Regions from separate parts of the Klebsiella quasivariicola genome, predicted to be linked through region 2. Evidence: predicted binding sites of a transcription regulator. Region 2 holds the regulator's gene; the other holds the start of a gene.

Region 1 (7,401 bases), 640 kb from region 2:
GGCGTCGCGGAGCTGGCTCTGCGCCGCGCCATATTCGCGCTGGCTGTTCAGCGTCAGCATCAGCTCGCGCCCCGGCACCGGGGGGATAAACGGCGTCGCCCCGGTGGCCAGCACCAGTTTGTCATAGCGCCACTGCCGATCCTGACTCTTGACCTGATGATTTTCGGCGTCGATATCGCTCACCCAGGTGTGCGGATACAGGCGCAGATTGTACTGTTCGGCGAACTCGCCCGCGCTTTGCAGGGTCAGGTCGTCGGCGTTCTGCCCGCGGCTGATGACATGGCTGAGATCCGGTTTGTTGTACTCATCCATGCTATCGGCGGCGATTAAGGTCAGCGGGATTTGCGCATCCTGCTTACGAATATTTTTCACCAGCTGGCGGGCCGCGAAGCCCGAGCCGATGATGACGATGCCATCACTCATTTTGCCTCCGTTGCCAGTACGTCAAAGACATCTTTGCCAAGAGAACACTCAGGGCAGAGGAAATTGTCCGGCACTTCACTCCACGGCGTACCCGGCTGTACATCCTGGTTGGGTTCGCCCTTCGCCGGGTCATAGATCCACTGGCACACGCTGCACTGCATCATGGGACCGAGGTCAGCGGCCGCGGCGGCGGCGCAGGCGCAGTCCTGTGGTTCCGGCGTTGTCGCTGCTTCAGCAACCGGCAGCGGGGAGAGGGCCCACTGGCGGGCGATGTCGCGACCGTGTTGGCGGCACAGTTCCAGCGCGTCGATATCCGGACGCCATTTGGCTTTCAGGCTCAGCGACATTTCAAAGCCGGCATCCTGCAGACGGGTGGAGAGGCGGTCTACTGCGCCGCCGCTCCAGCCGTGGGAGCCAAAGGCGCTGGCGCGTTTATTGCGAAAACGCAGCCCGGTCATCTCTTCCACCAGCCCGGCGATTTTCGGCATCATCACGTTGTTCATGGTGGAGGTGCCCACCAGTACGCCTTTCGAGCGGAAAACGTTGGTCAGAATGTCGTTTTTGTCGCTGCGGGCGACGTTAAAGATTTTCACCGCCACCCGTGGGTCAACTTCGGTGATCCCCTGGGCAATGGCGTCCGCCATCATGCGGGTATTGTTGGACATGGTGTCGTAGAAGAGAGTGATGCGATCTTCCTGGTAATCCGCCGCCCACTCGAGGTATTTCTCGACGATTTGCGTCGGGTTATCGCGCCACACCACGCCGTGGGAGGTGGCAATCATATCCACCGGCAGGTTGAAGCCGAGGATCTCGGTAATTTTCGGCGTCACCAGGCGGCTGAACGGCGTCAGGATGTTGGCGTAGTAGCGCTGGCACTGTTCGTACAGTTCAATCTGGTCTACTTCATCGTTGAACAGGTGTTCGTCGCAGTAGTGCTGGCCGAAGGCGTCGTTGCTGAACAGCACCGCGTCGCCGGTCAGGTAGGTCATCATGCTGTCAGGCCAGTGCAGCATCGGTGTTTCCACGAAGATCAGCTGCTTACCGTTACCGATATCGAGAGTATCGCCGGTTTTCACCACGTGGAAGTTCCACTCCGGATGATGATGGTGGCCGTTGATCGAGTCGATGGCGTTGGCCGTGCAGTAAATCGGCGTATCCGGGATCTGCATCATCAGTTCGGTCAGCGCGCCGGCATGGTCCTCTTCGGCGTGGTTAATGACGATATAGTCGAGGTCAGCCAGATCGATTTCGCTGCGCAGGTTCTGCACGAACTCGCGGCTGAATTTATGATCGACGGTATCGATCAGCACGTTTTTCTCCTCGCGAATGAGATAGCTGTTGTAGCTGCTGCCGCGCAGCGTTTTATATTCGGTGCCATGGAAATCACGCACTTCCCAGTCACGTTGGCCAACCCAAAGAATGTTATTTTTAACCGCAATAGACATAGCAACCTCAATCAATACAGTGTGTTTAAACTCAGTTGACTGGCTTATATCAAGTTGCATGCCAACTTTTTAATTCATTGATAATTAGCTATTTTTAATTTTTACTGATTTTGGTTGCTGTCAAAATGACAATGGCTAAAATAGTCGATATGACAATACGTGTTGTCAAAATGACAATGGAGCGGCAATGAGTTTTTCCGTCGACGAGTTGGCGAGAATCGCCATTGATTTACAAAGCGATATTGGTCACACCGACCGCTTTTCGCGCCTGATTACTACCCTGCGGCAGATCCTCGGCTGCGATGCCTCGGCGCTGCTGCGCTATGAGGCGCATCAGTTTGTGCCGTTGGCGATCGATGGCCTGGCGCAGGATGTGCTCGGTCGCCGCTTTGCCCTGGAAGGGCACCCGCGGCTGGAGGCGATTGCCCGCGCCGGGGATGTGGTGCGCTTCCCGGCGGATAGCGATCTGCCTGACCCCTATGACGGGCTGATCCCCGGTCAGGAGAGCCTGAAAGTTCACGCCTGCGTGGGTCTTCCGCTGTTTGCCGGGCAGACGTTGATTGGCGCGCTGACCCTTGACGGCATGGATGCCGACCGTTTCGATAGCTTCAGCGATGAAGAGCTGCGGCTGATTGCCGCGCTGGTGGCTGGCGCCTTAAATAACGCGCTGCTTATTGCCCGTCTTGAAGCGCAAAACGTGCTGCCGGAGCAGTCGGTGAATTACCCACAGCCGGAACGTCAGGAGATTATCGGTCTGTCGACACCGATGCTGCAGCTGAAAAAAGAGATTGAGATTGTTGCCGCCTCGGACTTAAACGTGCTGATCAGCGGCGAAACCGGCACCGGCAAAGAGCTGGTGGCGAAGGCGGTGCATCAGGGGTCGCCGCGAGCGGCTAATCCGCTGGTGTACCTCAACTGCGCGGCGCTGCCGGAAAGCGTGGCGGAGAGCGAGCTGTTCGGCCACGTGAAAGGGGCGTTTACCGGGGCTATCAGCAACCGCAGCGGTAAATTTGAGATGGCTGATAACGGCACCCTGTTCCTTGATGAAATCGGCGAACTGTCGCTGGCGTTGCAGGCGAAGCTGCTGCGCGTGTTGCAGTATGGCGATATTCAGCGCGTCGGCGATGACCGCAGCCTGCGGGTCGATGTGCGGGTGCTGGCGGCGACTAACCGCGATCTGCGCCAGGAGGTGGTGGCAGGGCGCTTTCGCGCCGATCTCTATCACCGCCTGAGCGTCTTTCCGCTGTCGGTCCCGGCGCTGCGCGAGCGGGAGAATGATGTGGTGCTGCTGGCAGGCTATTTTTGCGAGCAGTGTCGATTGCGGATGGGACTGGCGCGGGTGGTATTGAGCGCGTCAGCGCGCGCCAGGCTGCAGCAATGGTCGTGGCCGGGCAACGTGCGCGAACTGGAGCATGCCATACATCGGGCGGTGGTGCTGGCGCGGGCCACCCAGGCCGGCAATGACGTGATGCTGGAGCCGCAGCATTTTCAGTTGGCGGTCGAAGCGCCAGCGTTGCCAACTGAGGCGGCGCCCGAGGTACCGGCTGCGGCGACGTTTAATCTGCGCGAGGCGACCGACGCTTTCCAGCGCGAAGCGATTGCCCGCGCGCTGGCGGCCCACCAGGGTAACTGGGCGGCGACCGCCCGTGCGCTGGAACTGGACGTCGCCAACCTGCATCGGCTGGCGAAACGACTGGGGCTTAAAGGATCCCTGCCTGGTAAAAGTTCTGCAGGTTGATGGCGCCGACCAGTTGGCCGTTTTCATCCACGACCGGCGCGGCGCTGATTTTGTGTTTCATTAGCCGCTCTTTGGCTTCCACCGCGCGGCTTTCCGCTTGCAGCGTTACGCCGTTGCGGGTCATCGCCCGAGTGACGCTATCGTTGAGCGTACCGCCAGCAACCAGCCAGCGGCGCAGGTCGCCGTCGGTGAAAACGCCCTGCACGCGGTTGGTTTCATCACATACCGCCACCAGGCCGAGCCCGGTTCGGCTTAGTTCAAGCATGGCGTCCATGACGTTGGCCTCGGCATTGACCCGCGGCACTTCTTCGTCGCGGCGCATCAGGTGATGCACTTTGTTCAGCAGCCGCGCGCCGAGGGCGCCCGCCGGGTGGGAACGGGCGAAATCTTCTTCATTGAAACCGCGCGCCTGCATCACCGCCATCGCCAGCGCGTCGCCGAGCATCAGGGTGTTGACGGTGCTGGAGGTGGGGGCCAGATGCATCGGGCAGGCTTCGCGCTCGACGGCGATATCCAGCACCGCTTTCGCCGCCAGCGCCAGCGGCGAGGTGGATTTGCCGGTCATTGCCAGCAGCGGAATAGATTTTTCTTCCAGTCGCGGGACGATCAGATCCAGCTCTTTCGCGCTACCGGAGTAGGAGATAAACAGCATCACGTCGCGGCTGTCGAGCATGCCGAGATCGCCATGCAAGGCTTCCGCCGGATGGACGAAAAAGGCCGGGGTGCCGGTGCTGGCGAAGGTGGCCGCCAGCTTTTTCCCGATGTGGCCGGATTTACCGATACCGGAGACAATCAGTTTGCCCTCGCAGTGGATAATGGTTTCCGCCGCGCGGATGAAGTCGTCGCCCAGGCGTTCCGGCAGGCGGCTCGCCTCCTGCAGCTCAAGCATCAGGGTCTGGCGTCCGGCCTCTAACAAAAAGTTACTCATGATGTTCTCCAGTAATAATGACTTCAATACCTTTGGCTTCCAGCGCCTGCTGGAATTCAGGGTCAATATCGGCATCGGTAATCAATTTATCCACGCGCTCCAGGCCGCAGACAACATTGGGGCTTTTACGGCCAAACTTCGATGAGTCGGCCATCAGGATCACTTCGCGGGCGGCGTTGCACATCGCTTTGCTGACGGTATACACCTCATTGAAGGTGGTCACGCCGGCGTTCAGATCGATGCCGTCGGTGCCCATAAACAGCTTGTCGAAGCTGAACTGTTCGAAGGCATTTTCCGCCAGCTGGCCATGGAACGAGGCCGATTTTTTGCGAAAGGTGCCGCCGGGCATCAGGATAGTCTGTTCATTATCCAGTTCGGCAAGGGCGTTGACGATATGCAGACTGTTGGTCATCACCGTGATGTTATTGAAGCGGCTGAGCAGGGGGACCATCTGCAGCACCGTGCTGCCGGCGTCGAGAATAAGGGAGTCGCCGTCGTGAATAAAACGTACGGCGGCTTCGGCGATGCGCGCTTTTTTATGAGTGTTGATCAGCGTCTTATGATCGATCGGCGGATCGGCTTCATCCTTGTTAAGCACCACGCCACCATAGGTGCGAATGACGGTGCCAGCATTTTCCAGCGTGACCAGATCCTTGCGGATGGTGGTGCCGGTGGTATCGAAGTGTTGCGCCAGCTCTTCGACCGAGCATTTTCCCTGCGACTGCAGGAACTCGAGAATGGCTGCCTGGCGCTGACGGGGTTTCATAGGCGTCTATCCTGCGTTTAAGTTTCAAAGTGATAATTTCGCAAGATATTTACTTTTACAACGAAATTACCCATGTTTCGGATTAAGCGCTAATGATAGTGCATTCTGACAGCGCGGATCATGGGGAAAGATCACATCAGGCTGCAATTCCGCGATATGTTTGCCGGTAAGCGTGGGGATTTTTTGCGGGCGAGCGAAAATCGTGAAGCCTTTCATTAGCAACGTATCGCAAATACGGTTGTCATCATCGACGGCGATGGCGACAATGGCGCGCGGTTTAAAACGCCCGGCAGAGCGGCCGACGCCGACCCGGCCCTGCTGGCACAAACTGTCGAAGGCGCGATTGAAGCGGCGGATCTGCCAGCCGCCAAACGCCAGCTGGGTAAGCCAGGCGATGGCGGCGACGGTAATGAGTGCGGTAACCATAATGTCTCCTGAAGGTGTGATGCCGGGAACAACCCGGGTACCCATTTGTCGGGTGGCGGCTAACGCCTTACCCGACCGACAGTTTTGTAGCCCGGATAAGCGCAGCGCTATCCGGGAACCTGTTAAAACATCACCTGGCCGCCGGTAACGTTGATCGACTGCCCGGTGCAGTACGACGCCTGCGGGCTGGCGTAAAACATCAACACGTTCAGCACATCCTGATATTCGCAGCCGCGCTTCAGCGGCACTTTGTCGATGTAGTACTGCTCGACTTCGCTCTCATCGATGCCGAGCTTGGTGGCGTACTGTGGCAGCAGCGACTGGAACATCGGCGATTTCAGCAGATTGCCGAGCATCAGCGAATGCACGGTAATGCCATATTCCGCCAGATCCAGCGCCAGCGACTGGGTCAGCCCGACGCCGCCGAACTTCGCCGCGCTGTAGCCGGAGTTGTGCTTGCTGCCCACTTTGCCGGATTTCGAGTTGATCTGAATGATGCGTCCTTTAATACCGTCGCGGATCATCAGCCGGGAGAACTCGCGGGCGCAGAGGAAATAGCCCACCAGATTGACCTGCAGCGAGCGGTCAAAATCGCCCAGCGCGAAGTCGCTAATAAACGCCGCTTTGGCGATCCCGGCGCTGTACACCAGCAGATCGACGCGCGAGAAAATCTCGTCCACCCCGTGGGCCAGCGCCGTGACGCTGGCCTCGCTGGTGGCATCGGCGCCGAAGCCGTATGCCGTGCCTTCGCCATACTCGGCGTTAATCTCCTGGGCGACGCGGCTGGCTTTTTCGCTTTGAATATCAACCACCGCCACGCGGTAGCCCTCGGCGGCCAGCCCGCGGCACAGAAACTCTCCTAAGGTTTGTCCGCCACCAATGACAACAGCAACCTGATTCATCTTTCTCTCCTTCTAAGCAACAAATTTCAGTACGCAGCCGGGCGCGATGGCGTCCGGCACCGGGCCCGCCACGTGGACGGTACCCGGGAACTCCGCTTCACGATGGCCGTCAAAGCGCAGGGTGATGTGGCCCAGCTCGCGCAGGTTTTGCTCGGCGACCTCGCCGACGGCGGTCACCGGGTAGCGCTGTTCGCCAAGCTGCAGCTCTGCCCCCGGCTGCAGCGCGCCGGCAAGCTCGCCGTGGTTGTGAATAAAGCAGTACTCTTCGATATCCGCCGGGGCGCCCTCGCGGAAGGTGATCAGCAATTGCTCTTCCAGCGCCATCGTTGCGCAGGCGCCGATGTGCGTAATAGTGGTCTGGTAAATCACAGTCATCTTCAGGAACCTCTTACTGGTAAATAAATCCGGAAACGAACCACGCGATCAGCACGGTTGGCGCGCCGGTCAGGAAGCGACTGACCAGCACCGACGGCACCCCGACGCGCACGGTATCCTGACGGGCTTCGGCCAGCGACAGGCCTACCGGAATAAAATCGCAGGCGGCCTGGGCGTTGATGGCAAACAGCGCGGGCAGGGCGAGGTGTGGCGGAATGTTGCCGAGACCAATTTGAACGCCGATCAGCACGCCGATCACCTGGGCTATCACCGCGCCGGGGCCGAGAAACGGCGACAGCAGCGGAAAGGAGCAAATCAGCGCCAGCGTCACCAGCCCCAGCGGATGGCTGGCGAGCGGCGCCAGGCCGTGGGCGATCCAGTCGCCGATGCCGGAGGCC
Region 2 (7,401 bases):
GGGCAATCAATATGAGTAAAACCAGACGTTGGGTTATCATTTTACTGTCGCTGCTCGCGCTGATCCTCATCGGCCTGAATCTGGCGAATACGGACGACACGGCCCAGCCGGAGGTCAATCCAAACGACCCGACGTATAAAAGCGAACATACCGACACCGTGGTGTACAGTCCGGAAGGTGCCCTGAGCTATCGGCTGATTGCCGAACACGTGGAATACTTTTCCGATCAGGAGGTCTCCTGGTTTACCAAACCAGTCATGACCACCTTCGATACCAATAAGGTGCCGACCTGGTCGGTCAGGGCAGACAAAGCGAAGCTGACGAATGACCGGATGCTCTATCTTTACGGGCACGTTGAGGTGAATGCGCTCGCGCCGGATTCTCAACTGCGCAAAATTACGACGGATAACGCCCAGATAAATCTGGTAACGCAGGATGTTACCTCCGATGACATGGTGACGTTATACGGCACCACATTTAATTCCAGCGGCCTGAAAATGCGTGGAAACCTTCGCAGTAAAAATGCCGAGCTGATTGAAAAGGTGAGAACCTCTTATGAAATTCAGAACAAACAAACTCAGCCTTAAGATTGCGCTCGCCGGCGCGTTACTGGCCGCCAGCCTGCCAGCTCTGGCCAAGACGGGTGATACCGATCAGCCGATCCACATCGAGTCCGATCAGCAGTCGCTGGACATGCAGGGCAACGTCGTCACCTTCACCGGTAACGTGGTCGTGACCCAGGGGACGATCAAAATTAACGCGGATAAAGTGGTGGTCACCCGTCCGGGCAATGAGAAAGGCAAAGAGGTGATCGAAGGTTTTGGTAACCCGGCCACTTTCTATCAGATGCAGGATAATGGCAAACCGGTAAAAGGCCGGGCGTCGAAAATGCGCTACGAGCTGCAGAACGATTACGTCGTGCTGACCGGTAACGCTTATCTGGAACAGCTCGACAGCAACATCAAGGGCGACAAGATCACCTATCTGGTGAAAGAGCAAAAAATGCAGGCCTTCAGCGACAAAGGTCGACGCGTCACCACCGTTCTGGTGCCGTCTGAGCTGCAGGACAAAAGCGGCAACCAGCAAAAGAAGAGTAACTAATTCGTTATGGCAACCTTAACTGCGAAGAATCTCGCTAAAGCTTACAAAGGCCGCCGCGTGGTGGAAGATGTCAGTCTCACCGTTAATTCCGGGGAGATTGTCGGCTTGCTCGGCCCGAACGGCGCCGGTAAAACCACCACCTTCTACATGGTGGTCGGTATTGTGCCGCGCGATGCGGGCAATATTATTATCGATGACGAAGACATCAGTTTGCTGCCGCTGCACGCGCGCGCGCGCCGGGGCATCGGCTATCTGCCGCAGGAAGCCTCCATTTTCCGTCGCCTGAGCGTCTATGACAACCTGATGGCGGTCCTGCAGATCCGTGACGATTTGAGCAGCGAGCAGCGGGAAGATCGCGCCAAAGAGCTGATGGAAGAGTTTCATATTGAGCACCTGCGCGACAGCCTCGGTCAGGCGCTCTCCGGTGGTGAACGCCGCCGCGTCGAGATCGCCCGCGCGCTGGCGGCGAACCCGAAATTTATCCTTCTGGATGAACCCTTTGCCGGCGTTGACCCGATCTCCGTTATCGATATTAAACGCATCATTGAGCACCTGCGCGACAGTGGCCTCGGCGTGCTGATTACCGACCATAACGTCCGTGAGACCCTCGCGGTCTGCGAACGGGCGTATATTGTCAGTCAGGGACACCTTATCGCTCATGGTACACCGCAGCAGATCCTCGAAGATGAGCAGGTTAAGCGCGTGTATCTTGGGGAAGACTTCAGACTCTGATAGGGTAGAGGTTACAGACGTTTTAGCCGGAGATATTTACCCTGAACATGAAGCAAGGTTTGCAATTAAGGCTTAGCCAACAGCTTGCCATGACGCCGCAGCTGCAGCAGGCGATTCGTTTGCTGCAGTTGTCCACGTTAGAACTCCAGCAAGAGCTCCAGCAAGCGCTGGAAAGTAACCCGTTGCTTGAGCAAACCGATCTTCACGACGAGGTAGAGGCAAAAGAGGTGGAGGACCGCGAGTCCCTCGATACCGTCGACGCGCTTGAGCAAAAAGAGATGCCCGACGAGCTGCCCCTCGATGCCAGCTGGGATGAAATTTATACCGCCGGCACGCCGTCGGGTAACGGCGTCGACTATCAGGACGACGAGCTGCCCGTCTATCAAGGTGAAACCACCCAGACGCTTCAGGATTACCTGATGTGGCAGGTTGAGCTAACGCCTTTCACCGACACCGACCGCGCCATTGCCACCTCCATCGTCGACGCCGTCGACGATACGGGCTACCTCACCGTTCAGATTGAAGATATCGTCGACAGCATCGGCGATGACGAGATCGGTCTGGAAGAGGTGGAAGCCGTTCTGAAGCGTATTCAGCGTTTTGATCCGGTTGGCGTCGCGGCGAAAGATCTGCGCGACTGCCTGCTGATCCAGCTGTCGCAATTCGCCAAAGAGACGCCGTGGCTGGACGAGGCCCGGCTGATTATCAGCGAGCATCTCGATCTGCTGGCCAACCATGATTTCCGCACCCTGATGCGGGTGACGCGCCTGAAAGAAGAGGTGCTGAAAGAGGCGGTGAACCTGATCCAGTCGCTGGATCCTCGCCCTGGTCAGTCCATTCAGACCAGCGAACCAGAATATGTCATTCCCGACGTACTGGTCCGCAAGGTTAGCGGCCGCTGGGCCGTGGAGCTCAATGCCGACAGCATACCCCGGCTGAAAATCAATCAACAGTATGCAGCAATGGGCAACAGCGCCCGCAATGACGCCGACAGTCAGTTTATTCGCAGCAATCTGCAGGAAGCCCGCTGGCTGATCAAAAGTCTGGAAAGCCGTAACGATACGCTGCTGCGCGTTAGCCGCTGCATCGTTGAACAACAGCAGGCTTTTTTCGAGCAGGGTGAAGAGTATATGAAGCCGATGGTGCTGGCCGATATCGCCCAGGCCGTCGAGATGCATGAATCGACGATTTCCCGTGTGACCACGCAAAAATATCTGCACAGTCCGCGCGGTATTTTTGAACTGAAGTATTTCTTCTCCAGCCATGTGAATACCGAAGGCGGCGGCGAAGCCTCGTCGACGGCCATTCGCGCGCTGGTGAAGAAGCTCATCGCCGCGGAAAACCCCGCGAAGCCGTTGAGCGACAGTAAGCTCACCTCCATGCTGTCCGAGCAGGGTATCATGGTGGCGCGCCGCACTGTCGCGAAGTACAGAGAGTCTTTATCCATCCCGCCGTCAAACCAGCGTAAACAACTGGTCTGACACAACCGATAAGGAAGACACTATGCAGCTCAACATTACAGGACACAACGTCGAGATCACTCCCGCCATGCGCGACTTCGTCACCGCGAAGTTCAGCAAGCTGGAGCAATTTTTCGACCGGATCAATCAGGTCTATATTGTGTTAAAAGTAGAGAAAGTGACGCAAATTGCGGACGCGAATCTGCATGTCAACGGTGGCGAAATCCATGCCAGTGCGGAAGGGCAGGATATGTATGCAGCTGTCGATGGTCTTATCGATAAGCTGGCAAGACAGTTAACGAAGCACAAAGATAAACTAAAACAACACTAATTGTCCGGGCCCCCTGCGACCGCCGTCAGTGAATATCGACGACGGCCGCGGGGGCGCTCAGGTGAAATTATGATGAACAACGATTCGGCTCTACAACTGAGCAACGTCCTGAACCAGGAATGTACCCGTAGCCAGGTTCACTGCCAGAGCAAGAAGCGCGCTCTGGAAATCATTAGCGAACTGGCCGCCAAACAGTTAAGTTTGCCGCCGCAGGTGGTATTCGAAGCGATCCTCACCCGCGAAAAAATGGGCAGTACCGGAATTGGCAATGGTATTGCCATTCCCCACGGAAAACTGGAAGAGGATACGCTGCGTGCTGTCGGCGTTTTTGTCCAGCTGGAAACCCCCATCGCCTTCGACGCGATCGACAATCAGCCTGTCGACCTGCTGTTCGCGCTGCTGGTGCCGGCCGATCAGACAAAAACCCACCTGCATACGCTCTCCCTGGTGGCCAAACGGCTGGCGGACAAAGCCATTTGTCGTCGCCTGCGCGCGGCGCAGAGCGATGAAGAGTTGTATGAGATCATCACCGAAGCAGGAAGCAGCGATGACGCATAACGGCAGTCGCACCTTATCCTTTATCGTACTGAGGAGAAACGGTACATGGTACTGATGATCGTCAGCGGCCGCTCGGGCTCGGGGAAATCCGTCGCTCTGCGAGCGCTGGAAGATATGGGCTTTTACTGCGTGGATAACCTGCCGGTCGTGCTGCTGCCCGACCTGGCGCGGTCGCTGGCTGACCGTAATATCTCCGCGGCCGTCAGCATCGACGTGCGTAACATGCCGGAATCCCCGGAGATCTTTGAGCAGGCGATGCAGAATCTGCCGGAATGCTTTTCTCCGCAGCTGCTGTTTCTCGATGCCGACCGCAACACGCTGATCCGCCGTTACAGCGATACCCGTCGCTTACATCCGCTCTCCAGTAAAAATCTGTCGCTGGAAAGCGCCATCGACGAAGAGAGCGATCTGCTGGAACCACTGCGTTCCCGCGCGGATCTGATCGTCGATACGTCCGAAATGTCGGTGCATGAGCTGGCCGAGATGCTGCGTACTCGCCTGTTAGGCAAACGCGAGCGTGAACTGACGATGGTCTTCGAATCCTTCGGCTTTAAGCACGGCATCCCGATCGATGCTGATTACGTCTTTGACGTACGTTTCCTGCCCAACCCGCACTGGGATCCGAAACTACGCCCGATGACCGGTCTGGATAAGCCGGTGGCCGCCTTCCTCGACCGGCACACCGAAGTGCACAACTTTATTTATCAGACCCGGAGCTATCTTGAGCTATGGCTACCGATGCTGGAGACCAACAATCGCAGCTATCTGACGGTGGCCATTGGTTGTACCGGCGGGAAACATCGTTCAGTTTATATTGCTGAACAACTGGCTGACTACTTCCGCTCCCGCGGCAAGAACGTACAGTCTCGTCATCGGACGCTGGAAAAACGTAAATCATGACCGTAAAGCAAACCGTTGAGATCACCAATAAGCTGGGCATGCATGCCCGCCCGGCGATGAAGCTGTTTGAGCTGATGCAGAATTTCGATGCCGAAGTACTGCTGCGCAACGACGAAGGTACCGAGGCGGAGGCAAACAGCGTGATTGCCCTGCTGATGCTGGACTCGGCGAAAGGGCGTCAGATAGAGGTAGAGGCCAGCGGTCCGCAGGAAGTTGAGGCGCTGGCCGCGGTTATTGCGTTGTTCAACGCCGGGTTTGACGAGGATTAGTCTTTACTACACAAGGGTGTAGCAATCACCCCTTGTGTATATCAAAACCTACCCTGCACCTCTTCAAGCACTCTATTACGCAGGCAGCCGATCTTTTCAATTTCCACTTCAATCGTATCGCCATCTCGCAGGAACAGCGGCGGGGTGCGCTTTTTCCCCACGCCGCCCGGTGAGCCGGTCAGGATAACATCGCCCGGCGTCAGCAGGCAGAAGGTGCTGATATAGGCAATCAGCTCCGGGACGCTATGGATCATGCTGGCGGTATTGTCGTTCTGCACTTCCATACCGTTGAGCCGGGTTTTGATGGCCAGCGCGTTAGGGTCGGCGATTTCATCCCGCGTCACCAGCCAGGGGCCAAAGCCGCCGGTCGATGGCCAGTTTTTGCCGGCGGTAAACCAGGCGTGCTGCCAGTCGCGGGCCGAGCCGTCCATATAGCAGCTGTAACCGGCAACGTGCTCCAGCGCCCGCTCGACGGGAATATTGCGCCCGCGTTTGCCGATCACCAGCGCCAGCTCGCCTTCATAATCAAACTCATGGCTGGCAGCCGGTTTAATGATCTCGCCCAGATGCCCGCACTGGGAATCCGGGAAACGGATAAACAGCGTTGGATCGGGATCCTGCTCGTCAAACTCCAGCCTTTTGGCCTGGTAGTTCATCCCGACGCAGAGGATCTTCTGTGGGTCGGGGATCAGCGGCAAAAATTCGATCTCATCAAGGGCATAGTCGATCGCCATATGCGACAGCATTTCTGCCGGGATATTGTCCATTGCCGCCAGAAAGGATTTCAGCGACGGATATTGCAGAAAATGCCGGGTTAAATCGACAACGCCATCCCCCCGCAACAAACCATAGCGGGGAATATTGCTTACACAAAAACTGATTAACTTCATTAATAACTCTCTGGATATTCTTCAGAAAACAGAGGTCCTGCCGGAAAGTGGACTAAAAAACCGGTGGTGGTCAGTAGTTCACTCAGCCCGCAGAACCCAATGCACCGGGGGGCGGCTTCATCGTCGAGGGATGTTAACACGGCGTACCCTTTCTCCCCCAGTACGCCGCCCTGCCAGAGTATTCTCTGGGCCTGATCCTGCAGCCATGGCGACTCGCTTCGCCAGGCCAGAATATGCAGCAGCGTCTGCCTGACAGCCGTATCATCGCCGTGTCCATCGCGACGCAGGCGTGACCAGACCGGCAGCGCCACGCTGCGCACGGTCTCAACCAGGGCGGGCAGATCTGCCGTCAGACCGGGGGCATGACGAAAGCGCCGCAGCACATCGTCACAAAGCGGGTTCTGCGCCAGGGGCTGCTGGCGGGCAAGGCGCAACCCGGCAGCGGCGTAGACCGGCTCCGTAAGTACTACAGCGGTTCGATCGGTGTCATTGACCGGTAGCTGGAGCATTTTCAGGCCAGAGGCCAGCTTGCAGACCTGTTCCAGCGACTGATGAAGGTAGCCTGCCAGCGAGGTCCTGGTGACCCGGGAGGCGGTATATTCAGGTATTGCTGTTTCAGACATCTCTTTCTCCTTGTAGGGTATTCCCGGCTTGCAGACGGCTGTGAACCCGTAGCCTGGCTCAGCGCAGCGCAAGCCGGGAGAACGTATTTCCCGGAGGCGATGCTGCGCATCTGTCCGGGCTACAGATCCATGCAATCCGGTAGCCCGGACAGGTACCGGTTTACATCGCCAGCACGTACTTGAGCATCACCCCGGCGGCTATCGCCGAGCCGATCACCCCGGCCACGTTCGGGCCCATCGCGTGCATCAGCAGGAAGTTCTGCGCGTCCGACTCCAGACCCACCTTGTTCGACACCCTGGCCGCCATCGGCACTGCCGACACCCCCGCCGAGCCGATCAGCGGGTTGATTTTGTGTTTACTGAACACGTTCATCAGCTTCGCCATCAGCACCCCGGCCGCGGTCCCCACGCAGAAGGCGATCACCCCCAGCACCAGGATCCCCAGCGTCTGCGGCTGCAGGAACTTGTCCGCCACCAGCTTGGCCCCCACCGACAGCCCGAGGAAGATGGTCACGATGTTGATCAGCGCGTTCTGCA

What was found. The regulator sigma-54, encoded in region 2, starts transcription at its own class of promoters, with help from an activator protein. The targets are predictions, from matches to a motif close to GTTGGCACANNTTTCGCTNT.
Region 1: a site for sigma-54 is predicted at 1,915-1,934, ahead of norV (anaerobic nitric oxide reductase flavorubredoxin). Genes of this name have one in related genera too.

Annotation. Positions count from the first base shown of each region.
Region 1 covers NZ_CP022823.1:1,180,023-1,187,423, forward strand. The annotation lists gene norW (NADH:flavorubredoxin reductase NorW) at 1-423, opposite strand, end outside; gene norV (anaerobic nitric oxide reductase flavorubredoxin) at 420-1,868, opposite strand; gene norR (nitric oxide reductase transcriptional regulator NorR) at 2,056-3,606, shown strand; gene gutQ (arabinose-5-phosphate isomerase GutQ) at 3,569-4,534, opposite strand; gene srlR (glucitol operon DNA-binding transcriptional repressor SrlR) at 4,527-5,300, opposite strand; gene gutM (transcriptional regulator GutM) at 5,367-5,726, opposite strand; gene srlD (sorbitol-6-phosphate dehydrogenase) at 5,849-6,628, opposite strand; gene srlB (PTS glucitol/sorbitol transporter subunit IIA) at 6,641-7,003, opposite strand; gene srlE (PTS glucitol/sorbitol transporter subunit IIB) at 7,017-7,401, opposite strand, start outside.
Region 2 covers NZ_CP022823.1:535,513-542,913, reverse strand. The annotation lists gene kdsC (3-deoxy-manno-octulosonate-8-phosphatase KdsC) at 1-15, shown strand, start outside; gene lptC (LPS export ABC transporter periplasmic protein LptC) at 12-587, shown strand; gene lptA (lipopolysaccharide ABC transporter substrate-binding protein LptA) at 556-1,101, shown strand; gene lptB (LPS export ABC transporter ATP-binding protein) at 1,108-1,833, shown strand; gene rpoN (RNA polymerase factor sigma-54) at 1,881-3,314, shown strand; gene hpf (ribosome hibernation promoting factor) at 3,337-3,624, shown strand; gene ptsN (PTS IIA-like nitrogen regulatory protein PtsN) at 3,694-4,182, shown strand; gene rapZ (RNase adapter RapZ) at 4,228-5,082, shown strand; gene npr (PTS phosphocarrier protein NPr) at 5,079-5,351, shown strand; gene B8P98_RS02680 (fumarylacetoacetate hydrolase family protein) at 5,393-6,241, opposite strand; gene B8P98_RS02675 (hypothetical protein) at 6,241-6,864, opposite strand; gene B8P98_RS02670 (oxaloacetate decarboxylase subunit beta) at 7,025-7,401, opposite strand, start outside.